Regions from separate parts of the Marinomonas pontica genome, predicted to be linked through region 1. Evidence: riboswitches for the same ligand, from Rfam matches in the RefSeq annotation. Region 1 holds a riboswitch; the other holds the start of a gene.
The links. Region 1 has a riboswitch for thiamine pyrophosphate ahead of thiC (phosphomethylpyrimidine synthase ThiC). Riboswitches for the same ligand answer to the same signal wherever they lie in the genome.
Positions count from the first base shown of each region.

Region 2: linked by a shared signal. The riboswitch ahead of thiB (thiamine ABC transporter substrate binding subunit) and the one ahead of thiC (phosphomethylpyrimidine synthase ThiC) in region 1 are both predicted to bind thiamine pyrophosphate.

Region 1 covers NZ_AP027271.1:1,464,118-1,471,966, reverse strand. The annotation lists gene thiE (thiamine phosphate synthase) at 1-968, opposite strand, end outside; gene thiC (phosphomethylpyrimidine synthase ThiC) at 984-2,972, opposite strand; TPP riboswitch at 3,152-3,256, opposite strand; gene rsmI (16S rRNA (cytidine(1402)-2'-O)-methyltransferase) at 3,351-4,214, opposite strand; gene AABA11_RS06860 (penicillin-binding protein activator) at 4,319-6,106, shown strand; gene AABA11_RS06855 (YraN family protein) at 6,057-6,440, shown strand; gene AABA11_RS06850 (SIS domain-containing protein) at 6,446-7,039, shown strand; gene AABA11_RS06845 (ClpXP protease specificity-enhancing factor) at 7,157-7,540, opposite strand; gene AABA11_RS06840 (glutathione S-transferase N-terminal domain-containing protein) at 7,631-7,849, opposite strand, start outside.
Region 2 covers NZ_AP027271.1:2,633,822-2,641,670, reverse strand. The annotation lists gene msbA (lipid A export permease/ATP-binding protein MsbA) at 1-1,554, shown strand, start outside; gene AABA11_RS12440 (3-deoxy-D-manno-octulosonic acid transferase) at 1,557-2,783, shown strand; TPP riboswitch at 2,806-2,925, shown strand; gene thiB (thiamine ABC transporter substrate binding subunit) at 3,004-4,017, shown strand; gene thiP (thiamine/thiamine pyrophosphate ABC transporter permease) at 3,993-5,636, shown strand; gene AABA11_RS12425 (thiamine ABC transporter ATP-binding protein) at 5,623-6,333, shown strand; gene AABA11_RS12420 (DMT family transporter) at 6,417-7,283, shown strand; gene AABA11_RS12415 (DMT family transporter) at 7,302-7,849, opposite strand, start outside.

The sequences.
Region 1 (7,849 bases):
ACCCCTTGTTTTAGCACTAATGCTAGCCATTCCACGGAATCAACCACGGGATACAAACCCATTTTATTGAGGTCCATCTTGGCAAAAGGCAAGTTTGTCGAGGTCTGTGCGTTCATATTGGGTGAAACAATCTCAGGGAGGTTGTCAATTTGCAACGGCCAACCGGGTCTTCCTAATGGCCCCGCTCCTTTCCCAATTTGAACACCCGTTTTTAATGCCCCAGTGATGTACGCCTTTGCCATGGTCATTGCGTCTAAAAGATCGTAACCATGAGCCATAAAACTTACTAACGCCGTCGATAAAGTACAACCTGTGCCTCGTGTATTGCTCACCGACAATCGCGGACTGACAAATCCCACCATCGAATTCACATCTAACAACCAATCAGTCGACTGATCTGACACCCCATGCCCGCCTTTTAATAACCAGCGCGACGGCGACAAGGCAAAATACGCAGCAAGCTGACGATGTATCTTTTCAATGGATTGCTCGCCAGAGACGCCGGTCAGTGTTTCAAACTCCATAAGGTTGGGCGTAATTACATCTACCTGCGCCAACAAGTTTTGTAATAGGCACACTCCCACAGACGTACTTTGCAGGCGATTTCCCAATTCACTGCTGGCCGCCATAACGGGGTCAAACACGATCGATACTTGAGGAAAGTCGGCTTTCATTTTCCTTAACCAATGAGCGCATGCCTTCACCAACTCAATAGTAGGCAATAAGCTCACCTTGATGGCGTTTGGCGGCACATCGTCAAGCAAAGCCTGCCATTGCCGATTAAACATCGCCAACGACACTGCTTCGACAGACTGCACTTCCTTAGAGTTTTGCGCCGTAATACAAGTGACGATCGTTTGTACATGACAACCTAAATCTTGTCCGGTGCGTAAATCCGCTTGCAATCCAGCATGGGCAGATGAATCCGATCCCCCCACACACCAGATAACAGGAGGCTTTATAGTCATAAATCCTCCTGGCTCTTACAGCGACTTTTCTTGAATTTTATCCGTGGTTAAATAGACATCACTGCCTAACTCACGAAATTGCTCTGACATTTGCTGCATACCTGCTTCCGCATCACTTGCCTCTAAAGCACTCACATCAATGGCTTGTGCGTCTTCCAGCCCTTTCGCATAATCACGCACTTCTTGAGTAATCTTCATTGAACAGAACTTGGGCCCGCACATGGAACAGAAATGCGCAACCTTGCCTGACGCTTGCGGCAAGGTTTCGTCATGATAAGAACGCGCCGTTTCAGGATCTAAGGATAAGTTGAACTGGTCTTCCCAGCGAAATTCGAAGCGAGCTTTAGAAAGAGCGTTATCGCGAATTTGAGCGCCCGGATGCCCTTTGGCTAAGTCCGCTGCATGAGCCGCGATTTTATAGGTAATCAAACCCTCTTTTACGTCTTCTTTGTTTGGCAAACCTAAGTGCTCTTTGGGGGTCACGTAACACAACATGGCGCAACCGTACCAACCAATTTGCGCCGCCCCAATGCCAGACGTAATGTGATCGTAACCTGGAGCGATATCTTGGGTTAAAGGCCCCAAGGTATAAAACGGAGCTTCATGACAATGTTTCAGCTGCTCCGTCATGTTCTCTTCGATCAACTGCATCGGTACGTGCCCAGGACCTTCGATCATGACTTGCACATCATATTCCCAAGCAATTTTTGTTAATTCGCCCAAGGTACGGAGTTCCGACATTTGCGCTTCGTCGTTGGCGTCCATAATTGAACCCGGACGTAAGCCGTCACCCAATGACAAGGCCACGTCGTATTCCGCACAAAGTTTGCAAATTTCTCGGAAGCGTTCGTATAAAAAGCTTTCTTTGTGGTGAGCCAAACACCACTTCGCCATGATAGAGCCACCACGAGACACAATCCCTGTCAGACGCTTGGCCGTCATTGGCACATAACGCAACAAAACACCGGCATGAATGGTGAAATAATCGACTCCCTGCTCCGCTTGTTCAATCAGAGTATCGCGAAAAACATCCCAGTTAAGATCTTCCGCGACACCGTCTACTTTTTCTAATGCTTGATAAATCGGTACGGTACCTATGGGCACAGGTGAGTTTCGCAAAATCCACTCGCGGGTTTCATGAATATTTTTCCCCGTCGATAAATCCATCACGGTATCCGCACCCCAGCGAGTCGACCACACTAGCTTTTCAACTTCCTCTTCAATGGAAGACGTAACAGCAGAGTTACCAATGTTGGCGTTCACCTTTACTAAGAAGTTACGACCAATGATCATGGGTTCAGATTCAGGGTGATTGATGTTATTTGGAATGATGGCGCGGCCTTTTGCGACTTCTTCGCGGACAAATTCTGGCGTTATGCGCGTTTGAAGGTTCGCGCCAAAGCTTTGACCAGGATGCTGCTTCAATAACAATTCACTTTTAATCGCGTCGATATTCTGGTTTTCACGCAGCGCGATGTATTCCATTTCTGGTGTGATGATTCCTTGACGGGCGTAATGCATTTGCGTGACACATTTACCTTGGCGTGCCTTACGGACTGTTGGCAACGCTTTAAAACGCAAGTCATCCAGTGCCGAATTGGCCAATCGTGACTGCGCGAATTCTGATGACACACTAGGCAATACTTCCGTGTCTCCACGCTTTTCGATCCATGAAGCACGCATTGGTGCTAAACCACGATAAACGTCAATGTGTTCTTGAGGATCCGCATAAGGGCCAGAGCAATCGTAAACATAGATCGCTTCATTGGGTTCAAACGTTAGATTATCAGGATCTGATCCAATTGGCGTATCGGTCAAATTGATCTTGCGCATAGGGACGCGAATGGAATCGTCTGAGCCTGTCAAATAAATGCGTTCAGACGCGGGAAAAGGCTTGGCTTGTAAAGATTCAATGAAAGATTTTGCCGCTTGGCGTGACTCTTCACGAGACTGTTTTTTAGAAATGGTTACAGGTTTATTGTTGGATTCATTCGTGGTCGACATGAGCACTTCCCTTATTATAAAAATGGAGAATTGCTTGTCTGGGTGCTGTTTAGCGCACGAACGCACTTTAGGCGTTCATAGCAAAACACGAACCCTGAAATTATAGAGGAAGAGGCTAATACAATAAGGCCGCATCGGATCCATAAAAATCAGGAGTTCATTCGATGCAGATAAGAAAAAATGGAGACTTTCTTGTTTCCTACGCGGGTATTAGCCCGATCAGGTTCTGCGGATCCCGCATTTAATTATGCGATCTCAGCCAAATGGCACTCCGACAAGTAGCGCTGAGTATACTCACTATGATCGCCAAGTAAACACGGATTTTTTGTCCGTCTGTTTAAAACGATCATCAACCCAGTCTAAAGTGCCAACCTGGAATTATTCAGCGCCCTGCATTTCCAAGGCCATTTTATAGAGATAATTTTTCTTCTCACCAGTTAATTTTGCTGCCATCGCTGCCGCTTGCTTAACCGGTAAATCTTCTAACAAAATCGTCAAAATACGCTTCGCTTCTAATTCCGCTTCGTTGCCGCTCTCTTGCGTAAAACTCAGCATGACCACGAACTCACCACGCATTTGGTTCGCATCTTCGTCGAACATAGCAAGAATCTCAGACGCCGTGCCGGACAAGAATGTCTCAAAGGTTTTTGTGACTTCGCGTGCCAAAACCAATTGGGCATCGTCACCGTACACTTTTTGCACATCGGCAATGGAGTCATAGACTCGGTGCGTTGATTCATAAAAAATCACCGTCCCCGCTTGCGTTTTCCATGATTCAAAAAGGTCACAACGTCCTTTTGATTTAGCCGGGACAAACCCTGCAAAAAAGAATTGATCGGTCGGCAAACCTGAAGCGCATAACGCAGCGATCAAAGCACAAGCTCCAGGAATCGGCATGACTTTGTGACCCTTTTCACGCAAAGCATGTACGACATGATAGCCAGGATCGGATATCAATGGCGTGCCAGCATCGGACACCAAAGCAACACTCTTACCTTCATCCAATAAACTCGCAACATAGTCCGCTTTGTCTTTTTCATTGTGGTCATGAATAGAAAATAGCTTAGCCTCAATACCAAAGTGGTTGAGTAAACGCCGAGTATGACGTGTGTCTTCTGCGGCGATATAATCTACATCCCGTAAAGTTTGCTCAGCTCGTTTACTGAAATCGTCTAGATTACCAATTGGGGTCGCAACTATGTACAGCGACCCTCTCGCATCATCAGAACTATGTGGTACCATGTTGCCTCTTTTATTTGTCACTTTTATATAAGCTTATGAGCCTCATTAATTACCGCATCATACCATTAACTCTTTGTAGTTTGCTGCTAAGCGCCTGTAATTCCATGAATTTAAATATGGAGCAGCCACAACCCCAAGCTCAAAAAGCCACTGTGAATACCCCAGTAGAAAATACACTGCCTCCAAGCATCTACCATCCAAGGAAAAGCTCCGACGTTTCGGACGCCTTAGCGGCGAGCTACACCTCGGCAAAAACGTTTTATGAGCAAGGTGAATTTCAGAAAGCCCTAGACCTGTTAGAGAGCGATGTTTTACCAACCACCTCCTCAATACAATTCAACGCTTATCTATTGGCAGCACAAACCGCCGCTTATTTAGACAACGCGACAGACGCAATGCACTATTTAGAGCAAGCCGATACCTTGCCTGCCGCGCGTCATCCAGATAATCAAAACACTCTAAAAGAGTCGAAAGCGTCTTTATTGGAGTACTTTGGAAATTGGTCTGATGCGGTTCGCCTACGCATGGATCTAACGTACAACTTGCCATTGAACGAGGGCGATGAGAATCAAGCCAAATTATGGACAGCCATTCAAAACCTTTCTCAAAACGACCTGGATGAACTATCACAGCAAAATATTCCGTTACTGAATGGCTGGATAACCATCAGCAGTATTTTGCGAGATCAATCTTTATCAATCGAGCAACAGCTCACTATGTTTGAGAAATGGCAGACAGCCAACCCAAACCATCCAGCATCACTTACACCACCGCAAGACTTTTTGATCATGTCATCGGTCAAAGAAATGGCACCTCAAAAGATTGTCTTATTATTGCCAATGAGCGGTAAGCTCGAGCGCGCCTCTCAAGCCATAGTTGATGGTTTTTTTGCCACCTACTACAGCCAGAAAGAAGCCAGACCAACGGTGAGCGTTGTAGATATCGATGCCTTCCCAACGGTTTTAGACGCCCTTAATGCCGCAAATGAAAAACAGCCTGATGTTATTATTGGCCCACTGCAAAAAAACAATGTCGCTCAAGTCAGTCGTCAAGAGCTGCCTTATCCCGTTATTGCATTAAACCAGCTGGACATAAATCAACACCCTAAAAATTTGTACCATTTTTCACTCAGTGCTGACGATGAAATTCACGAAATCATCACTTTTGCAAAAAAAGAAGGCGCTAAAAAGGCCGCTATATTAAGCATCCAAGACACTTGGGCATTAAAACAAAGTGACGAATTTCGAGCGGCTGCCAGCAAGGAAAATGTTGATATCATTTCCAATCAGTCCTACGCCAACACCCCGAAAGGACGACAAGATGCCATCCAGAAATTGTTATTGATCAATGAAAGTTTTGCCCGTAAGAGGCTCATTGAACAATGGACGGGGACAAACGTAGAAAGCATCGCAAGATCACGAGAAGATTTGGATTATGTCTACTACGTTGGCAAACTAAATGACGCAAAACAAATCCGCCCTCTTTTGGATTTCTATTTTGCTGACAAAATCCCAATGCTAGCCAGCAGCACCTTGAACGACAGCGCTCCCGAAAAATCTACGAAGTCAGAAGACATTGAACGAATTTTATTTACTGAGCTACCCGCTCTAACTCCCAAAAACGTCACATTAAGCTCAGTACTCAAAAATCAAAACTCAAACATTTTACGCAGACTGCAAGCGCTTGGTGCTGATTCCTATTTACTGGCTAATAAATACCCACTGTTTACACTATTGCCAAGCACTAAAATTTCAGCAAACACAGGCATTATCACCATTGATGAAAATGGCATTTTTCATAAACGACCTGAAATCATGACTTACCGAAAAGGAAATTTGGTATATGCGAACAGTCAGCAATTTTTTGAACAAAAGGAAAGTATCGAAAAATAATGGCCAAAAAGCCGAGCAAGTCGCTGAAAAGCATTTACTCAAAGAAGGCCTTCGCTTTATTGAAAGAAATTTTTTCTGCCGCATGGGTGAAATTGATTTAATTTTCTTAGACAAAGACACTTATGTCTTTATCGAAGTACGTTACAGAGCAAACGCCATGCATGGTAGCGCAGCAGAGAGCTTAAGCACTGCCAAACTAAAAAAAGTGCGCAACAGTGCGGCATTATGGCTGCAGAAAAACAGCAAAGAACACCATGCAAGTCGATTCGATGCAATATTATTTGATGAAAAAATAGACTCACAACACTTAACTTGGCTAAAAGCAGTATTTTAATCACTATGGATTTTCAAGAAGCAATCTATACACAATTTGCCCAAAGCTTTGAGGCACAACAGCAAGCACTCGAAAGCTTACCACCCTATATAGAGCATGCCGCTAAGGTTATCTTTACCAGCATCGCTTCTGGGGGCAAAGTCATATGCATTGGCAATAGCACCGGATCCCACCTCTCCCAATATTTTAGCACCCTGATGCTGGATAGAATGGACAGAGAACGTCCAGGACTACCCGCCATCAACCTAAGCGGAGAAGGGTCTGCTTTACTGGCCATTACGCATAATGACAGCTATCACGATGTGTTCTCTAAACAAATAACCGCACTAGGAAACCCTGGCGATATTTTGTTTGTGGTAGCCAACAAAGGCAATACATCCCCCATCATTCAGGCCATTCAAGCGGCACACGAGCGCAAAATGAGCATAGTGGCGCTCACCAGCCCAGAAGCCAAAAATGTCTCCTCACTCACCTCTCAAGATGACACCGAGATTAAAATCAACTTACTGGGCACAGCCCGAACACACGAATGCCAGCTCACAGTCATTCATATTTTAGTGGATTTGCTGGAGCGCCAATTATTTGGCTATGAAGACTAGCCCAAGAGAAATACGAGAAATATTGAATATAAAAAAACCGCATATGAAGTGCCCCCATAAAGTTGGACTATCCAATTACTGGGGATCACTTCAAGAGCGGTTTTTTGTATTGTTAAACTATTTAACCACTTTCAATTGAAAGCCTTTTTTAGGTTCAGGCGGCGTCGGAGTTGGAGTTGGCTCTAAATCAAAGTCTTCTTCAGGAAAAACAAGACCATCACCATTCTCTTTTGCATAAAGCGCTAATGCAGCAGAAATAGGAACATAGACCTGCATAGGTCGGCCACTAAAGCGCGCCTCGAAAGACACTGCATCTTTGTCCATGATCAAATGACGCACCGCAGACATGCTAATATTTAGCACTATTTGCCCATCATTAATAAACTCCGTTGGCACCACGACCCCTTCCTGCTCAGCATCCACCAAAAGGTAAGGCGTCATATCGTTATCCGCAACCCAAGAATAAGCCGCATTCAATAAATAAGATCGTTTCGGTAACATTGTCATTTCCACCCACAATTATTTTCATAAAAAAAGGAGCGGTTAGGCTCCTATTTTTGCAACTCAACTAAACTCAACAAACATCAAGGTTTAGTCTAAACGCATTTCTTGCTCAGCTTCAGACAAGCTTTCTTGGAATGATTCGCGAGCAAAAACAAGATCCATATACTTATACAGCGCTCTTGCTTGCTCTTTAGGAATCTCAACACCCAACACAGGAAGACGCCATAAGATCGGAGCCAAACAACAATCCACGATAGTGAACTCGTCACTCATGAAATAGGGTTTTTCTTCAAAAATTGGCGCGAC
Region 2 (7,849 bases), 1.2 Mb from region 1:
GCTGCTATTTTAGGTATTTTCATTTTGCGGGGGATCGGGACGTTTCTTGGTAGCTATTTTATGGCTCAAGTGGCGAACAATGTTGTGTTTGATTTACGAACCAATATGTTCAATAAGCTAGTGTTATTGCCTTCTAGTTATTACCACTCGACTCCTACAGGTCGCTTGTTGGCGAAGTTAACATACAACACAGAGCAGGTTATTGGCTCTATTACGCAAGCTATTCGAATTTTGTTGCGTGAAGGTATGACTGTTGTTGGTTTGTTAGGTTATATGATCTACATGAATTGGCGATTAACGCTATTATTTTTATTAGTGGTTCCCTTAATTGGTTTGGTGGTTTCTTATGCTTCTAAGCGTTTTCGTCGATTAAGCGCTCGCATTCAGAATGCGATGGGTGGGGTGACTGACGTGGCTTCTGAAGCGATTAAAGGCCATGAGGTCGTTAAAATATTTGGTGGAAGTCAATATGAAATAGAGCGTTTTCACAAAGCGGCCGCTGAAAATAGACGCTCACAGTTGAAAATGGAAAAAACCAAAGCGCTAAACGTGCCCATTGTGCAATTTATTCTCGCAACGGCAATGGCCATTTTGATTTGGTTTGCCTTGAGTCCTTCAATTAGCTCGAACATGACGTCTGGGGACTTTATTGCCTTTATTACAGCGGCTGGCATGCTGGGTAAGCCCATTCGCCAGTTGACGGATGTGAACAGTATTTTGCAAAAAGGGATAGCGGCTTCTTATAGTATCTTTGAGTTTCTAGATATGCAGGAAGAGGTCGATAAAGGCGGGATTTCTATTGACCGTTTAAAAGGCGATATAGAATGGCAATCCATGTCTTTTCAATATCCAGGTGCTGATAAGCCAGCGTTGAAGAACATAACATTGAATTTGCCTGCTGGGAAAACGCTGGCTTTGGTTGGTCGTTCTGGCAGTGGGAAGTCCACGATGGCGAATTTGATTCCTCGATTCTATGACTTTGGTGAAGGCGACATTAAGATTGATGGCGTTTCACTTGCCGATTATAAGTTGACGGAACTACGCTCCAACATCGCTTTGGTGAATCAGCAAGTGGTGCTGTTTAACGGAACGATTCGCGACAATATCGCTTATGGCGGCCTAAATGGTGTGAGTGATGATGATGTGGTAGCCGCGGCACAAGCCGCCAATGCCTGGGGATTCATTCAGGAACTTGATCATGGCTTAGATACCATGGTTGGTGAAAACGGCGTATTGCTTTCTGGCGGTCAGCGTCAGCGTATCGCTATTGCTCGAGCAATACTGAAAAATTCACCCATTTTGATTTTGGATGAAGCGACATCCGCGTTGGACACCGAGTCAGAGCGCGCTATTCAAACAGCACTGGAAAATTTAATGGTTAATCGAACGACCATTGCTATTGCGCATCGACTATCAACCATTGAAAACGCAGATATTATCGCCGTTGTGGATCATGGCGAGATCATTGAGCAAGGCTCTCACAGTGAATTGTTGGCGATGAATGGGGCTTATGCACAACTTCATAATCAGCAGTTTAGTGAGACGTCCGCGTAGTTATGTGGCTTTATCGTATTCTATTCGCGCTATTAACGCCGTTGATTTTGTTAAAAGTCCGGCGTTTTAAAAAAGATTATGCGAATTATCGGGCGAAAGAAGCATTTGGTTTATGGCCCACCGTTGACGCGGATTTGTGGATTCATTGTGCGTCTGTTGGTGAGGTATTGGCTGTGCGGCCATTGGTGTCGCAATGGCAAGAGAAATATCCCTCTCATCGGTTGTTGATAACGACTATGACTCCAACGGGCGCTGAGCAAGTGGCGAAAACCTTTCCATTTGCCCAACACCGCTATTTGCCAATGGACTGGCGTTTCAGTGTTAAAAGAGCGCTAAACGCACTGTCCTGTAAGCATCTTCTGGTTGTCGAGACTGAACTTTGGCCTAATTTGTTACAGCAGGCAAAGCGTCGAGGTTTACGAGTGGATGTGGTGAATGCGCGTTTGAGTGAGCGATCTTTTCTACGGTATCAAAAGTTTTCGACTATTTCTCGTTCGCTGTTCGCATTGCCCGATTGTTTCTTAGCTCATGCGCAAGCAGACGCTGTTCGCTTTGAAGCGTTAGGTGCAAAAAAAGTTATGGTGACAGGCAGTATTAAATTTGATCTTGTCGTGCCACCAGGTGTTCTTGAGTCGAATTGGCGTCGTCAGCTTGGATCTCGTTTTGTTTGGGTGGGTGCAAGTACTCATCAAGGCGAAGATGAAATGCTCTTACGTACTCATGCTGAACTCATGAAAAAGTACCCTGAGGCGCTATTGATACTGGTGCCTCGTCACCCAGAGCGTTTTGATGCCGTAAAAACCTTGGCTATGCAATCATTCGATAGGGTTGCGCTTCGAAGTCAGGTGCCGCTGGATCAGTGGTCTGAGTCTGATGTCATCATAGGTGACTCAATGGGGGAGTTAATGAATTATTATCAAGCATCTGATCTTGCTTTCGTGGGAGGGAGTTTGATAAAACGAGGTGGGCATAACCCGATTGAACCGGCTTTGCTAGGTAAAGCCATTCTAGTGGGGCCGTACACGTTTAATTTTACGGATATTACCGATCAGTTATTGCAAGTCAATGGTGCCATTCGTTGTCAAGATGAAGCGCAGCTTGAAAAAGTAGTAGTGGATTTGGCGGGACAGTCTTCTCAACGCTTTAGGTTGGGTCAGACGGCACTGCGTTTTGCAGAAAAAAACCAAGGTGCTGTCACAAGGGTGCTTGCCGAAATAGACTTCCGTTAAACGACTCCTTACAATAGACGCTCATTATCTCATGGGGTGTTTTGGCATTGACTCAATGCTAGGGCTGAGAAGCGGATTTTCTGCTAACCCACCGAACCTGATCCAGATCATGCTGGCGTAGGAATCGAGATAGCAAGTTGAACGGCTAAAAAAATCTAGCTCAAAATACACTGCTTGCCATTTCCCCTGTACGCCGCTCACTTATTTTAGGAGCGACACTTTGAAACTACTTTCGTTACCCTCTTCCTTGCCTGCGGCTGTTATGGCGCTTGGCGTTATTTTTTCGCCTGCTGTTTTAGCGACTAACACCCTTAATGTGTATACCTATGATTCCTTTGCTTCCGACTGGGGGCCGGGCCCTAAGATTAAAGCAAACTTTGAACAAGAGTGTGAGTGCGAATTGAATTTTGTCGCACTGGATTCTTCTGTTGGTATTTTGTCTCGCGCGCAATTAGAAGGCAAATCGTCACAAGCGGATGTGCTTCTAGGGTTAGATCTCAACCTGATGGAAGCAGCAAAGCAAACGGGCTTATTAGTGGATCATGCTGTTGATACGTCTGCCGTGACGATTTCGGGTGGGTGGACGGATAAAGTCTTTGTGCCATTCGACCAAGGTCACTTTGCCTTTATTTACAACTCTGAGAAACTGAAAAATCCGCCAGCTAGCTTGAAAGAGGTGGTGGACAATCAAAATTTACGTGTTATTTATCAGGATCCTCGTACCAGTACACCTGGGCTGGGTTTGTTGTTATGGATGAAATCTGTTTATGGGGATAACGCGGCCGATGCCTGGGAGCGGCTGGCTTCACATACGGTAACCGTTACTAAAGGTTGGTCTGATGCCTACGGCTTGTTTTTGAAAGGCGAGGCGGATGTGGTATTGAGTTACACGACGTCACCTGCGTATCACATTGTGGCGGAAGGGGATAACAAGTATAAGGCTGCAATGGCCAGTGAAGGCCTTTACCCGCAAATTGAAGTGGCGGCAATGATGAAAGATGCACCCCATCCAGCTTTAGCGAAACAGTTTATGCAGTTTATTTTACAGCCAGGTTTCCAATCAACGGTGGCAACGGGCAATTGGATGTTGCCCGTCGTGAAACTAGATGAAAAATTACCGGCCGCATTTGATGGTGCTTTAAAGCCAACAAAGAACCTTGTCTTGCCAGCAAAAGACGTAGCAACACATCGTAAAGCTTGGGTCGACGAGTGGCTAAATGCTACAACTCGATAATAGTCGTTAAGTTGCTTTCTTTTCGAGCAGTAAAAGGGTTGTGGCCAGCGCTATTGGGTGTTGGCTTTTTCCTGATAATGGGAGCTGCCAGCTTGGCGGCTCTTTTGCGTTATAGTGAATTACATTCTTGGCTTGGCTACATGCAGCAACCCTATCTGTGGCGAGTTGTACGTTTCTCTCTGTGGCAAGCATTACTAAGCAGCGGAATTAGCTTGCTTATTGCCATTCCAGTTGCGTCTTGCCTAATACACCGCCAGTTCTATGGGCGATCTTTGTTATTGCAGCTATTTTCCGTCTCTATGGTAGTGCCAACCATTGTGGCGATTTTGGGCTTGGTGGTGGTATACGGCCGAAGCGGTTGGCTAAGCAGTCTATTTGGTGTCCAAATCCCTCTGTATGGCTTGCTGGGTATACTGTTGGCGCATGTGTTTTTTAATATGCCATTGGCGGTACGACTGTTGATGCAGGGTTATGATTTGATACCTGCAGGCCAGTGGCGCCAAGCTTCACAGTTGGGTTTTTCCCGTTGGAATGCGTTTCGTTTGATTGAGTGGCATTATCTTAAGAAGGTTTTGCCAGGCGCGTTTGTGCTTATTTTTATGTTGTGTTTTTCGAGTTTTGCGGTGGTATTGAGCCTGGGGGGTGGACCCAAATTTAGTACGCTGGAAGTGGCTATTTATCAGGCGCTGAGGTTTGAATTTGATTTAAATAAAGCCAGCTTTTTGGCGCTGTTGCAGGTGCTGATATGTACTTTATTTGCGGTTATTGTGTATCGACTTGCGCCGGTTAATCGACAAGATATGAGCTTATTGTCGATAAAAAGTTATGCGTTAAAAGACTCATTTTTGTCAAAAATCGGGGATGCTATTGCATTGCTGTGTGCGTTTGTTTTGGTGATTCCTCCTTTTTTGGCCATTTTTGATCCGATGTTTTCGCCTATTTTTCTTCAAGCGCTGCAATCAAAAGCATTGTGGAATGCCGTTTTTGTGTCATTACAAATAGCCATTCCGGCCGCTATGGTGAGTCTTTTTCTTGGTGTGAGCTTTGGCGTGCTGGCACGGTTCTGTATGGCGAGACAATACCTGTCTATATTGCCTAACAAACTCGAACATCTAGGAAACATGATTTTAATGGTGCCAGGTTTAGTGATCGCCACTGGTTTGTTTTTGTTTTTGCGCGATCTTGGTTGGGGGTTAGGATCCAGTTACTGGGTGGTGGTTTGGGTCAATGCGGTGATGGCGTTGCCGTTTGTATTGCGTGCTCTTATGCCAATGATGTACCAACAAGAGCGCCGTTTTAGAAATTTGTATTTAAGTCTAGGTGTCCGTGCGGGGTCTCGATGGCGTCTGGAATGGCCTTTGCTGCGCCCAAGTATTGCACAGGCGTTTGGTTATGCATTATTGCTTTCCCTTGGAGACATGGGGGTGATTGCCTTGTTTGGTAGTCAGGGCTTGGTGTCGTTGCCCTTGTATTTGTTTCAATTAATCGGCTCGTATCAACTGGAAGAGGGAGCCTGTGTGGCTGTCGTATTGATCTTGCTTTGTTTGGCTCTGTTTTTTTCTTCATCCTTTTTTATTGGTGGCCGGAAAGCAAAAGGAGCGTTGAATGCTAGAAATTAACCTGCAATATGACTGGGAAAACTTTCACGCACACTATTGTGTGGAGATTTCGAAAGGGATCACCACGTTGCTTGGTGGCAGTGGCGAAGGAAAAAGTACGCTGTTGCATTTACTGGGTGGTTTTTTAGATGGCCGTGGGGAATTGCGGTTTCATGAAGAATCATTGTTGTCGTTGCCAGCTTATGAGAGACCCATTTCAACCTTGTTTCAGAGCGATAATTTGTTTCCTCAGTTGACCGTCTTTGACAATGTCGCCATTGGCTTATCGCCTTCTTTAGCGTTGACGGCCGATCAAAAAGACAAGGTGCTTTGGGCATTAGAGAAAACGCAGCTTGCTGATAAGGCTGATCGATTTCCACAGGCACTGTCCGGAGGACAAGCTCAGCGTGTGGCGATTGCTCGAGTGTTGGTTCGTAGGAAGCCTATTTTGCTATTGGATGAGCCATTTAGTGCGTTGGATCCCGCTTTACGTGAAGAGATGTTGTATCTGGTGAATGATGTAACGTTAGAGTTGGGATTGACTACCTTATTGGTGTCGCATTTGCCGCAAGAAGCGAGTTTGGTTGGCGGGCGAGTTTTGCTCATAGAGCATGGTCGAGTCGCGGCCCATGAGTCCGTGTCCGTTTTATCTCAGGATGTGGCTCATCCGCTTTTTTCGCATTATCTTGGCGCTTCTAATCGTTCGACAAACCCTTGATATTGCGTTACATATCACTTGAATGGTGGGCGTTGATATAACGGTCACTTTATCTTCCCAACTTTGTACTTAAAGAGCGCTGTGTGTCAGACGATAATGAGTTAGTAAAAAAAGGGATTGTCATGACAATCGCTTATGCGTTTGTTATGTCATTAACAGCGCTGGCTGCCAAGCAAGCTCAAACTATGATTGCGGTCTCTACGTTGGTTTTTTGGCAGAGCGTGTTTTGCGCTTTGATTCTGCTTCCTCAAATGCGTGGGCGCTGGCAGAAGCGGCCACTATCTGTTTGGAAAATCCATTTTCTACGCAGCTTCGGTGGCTTTGTTGGTTTTCTGTTTTATTACTGGTCCTTGAACCATATTCCTTTAGTTGAGGCGTCATTGTTGCGCACTTGTGCTCCTTTGTGTGTGCCTTTTGTGGTGCTGATATTGCATCGTGTACGGATTCCAAAGGCGCGTTGGTTGCCTTTAATAGTAGGCTTTGTAGGAGTGGCGTTTGTGATTCAGCCGACCCCTGCGCATTTAAATCCTTGGCATCTTGTTGGTTTTGTTTCTGCTGTCGGTTTGGCGTTGTCGATGGTGACAACGCGCATGTTATCGCAGCAAGTGTCTGGTCAAGAGACGTTGTTTGTGTATTTTTTTGTGTCGACGCTTCTTTCTCTTCCCTTGGTGTTTTTGCAAGGAGATTCTTTACGATTGCCTATGGATGTCTGGCCATGGGTTGGTGTAGTAACGGCGACTTTGTATGTGGGGATGTATCTGTATAATTTGGCGTACACCTATGCCCCAGCCAGTGTGGTGTCGCCGGTAAGTTATGTGGGTGTTGTGTTCAGTGGTTTTTGGGGGTGGGCTGTCTGGGGGCATGTGCCGGATGTCTTCGCCATTCTGGGAATGCTGTGTATTTTTTCAAGTATTCTAATCAGTACCCGAATGGCGCGTAATCGAGGTTAAGTGTTTTGTAGATGCTTTTTATTTAGCTGTTTTTTTATTAAGTATGGTCGCTACAAATATGCCTGAAAAAATCAGGGTAATGCCAACGAAATGAAAACTCAGTAGGCTTTCTCCTAGAAATATTACGGACAAAGTGATGCTAAAAACAGGCAGTAGGTGAATAAAGTGTCCTGCGGTAGCCGCACCGAGTTTTTGAATGCCAATATTCCAGCATAAAAAGGCACCGATTGAAGCAAATATGCCCATGTACACAATGGCTAACCAGTCTGTTACCGTAAAATCGACAAGCGAACTGCTTCCGAACAGGAAGAAAAGAGGGGCTTGAAATAATGTGCCGATTAACGCGGTACAGGCAAAGAATCCAATCAGCGACATGTCTTTCGGGCGTTTGATAATAAGGACGGAATAAATAGCCCAACTCACTGCCGCCGTGATGATCCACAGGTCTCCTTTTGAAATAGTGAGATGCAAAAATGTGTCCAAACTTCCTCGGCTAACAATGATTATGGCTCCCAAGGTGGAGATTAGGATTCCGGTATTTTGCAGCCATGATGTTTTGCTTCCTA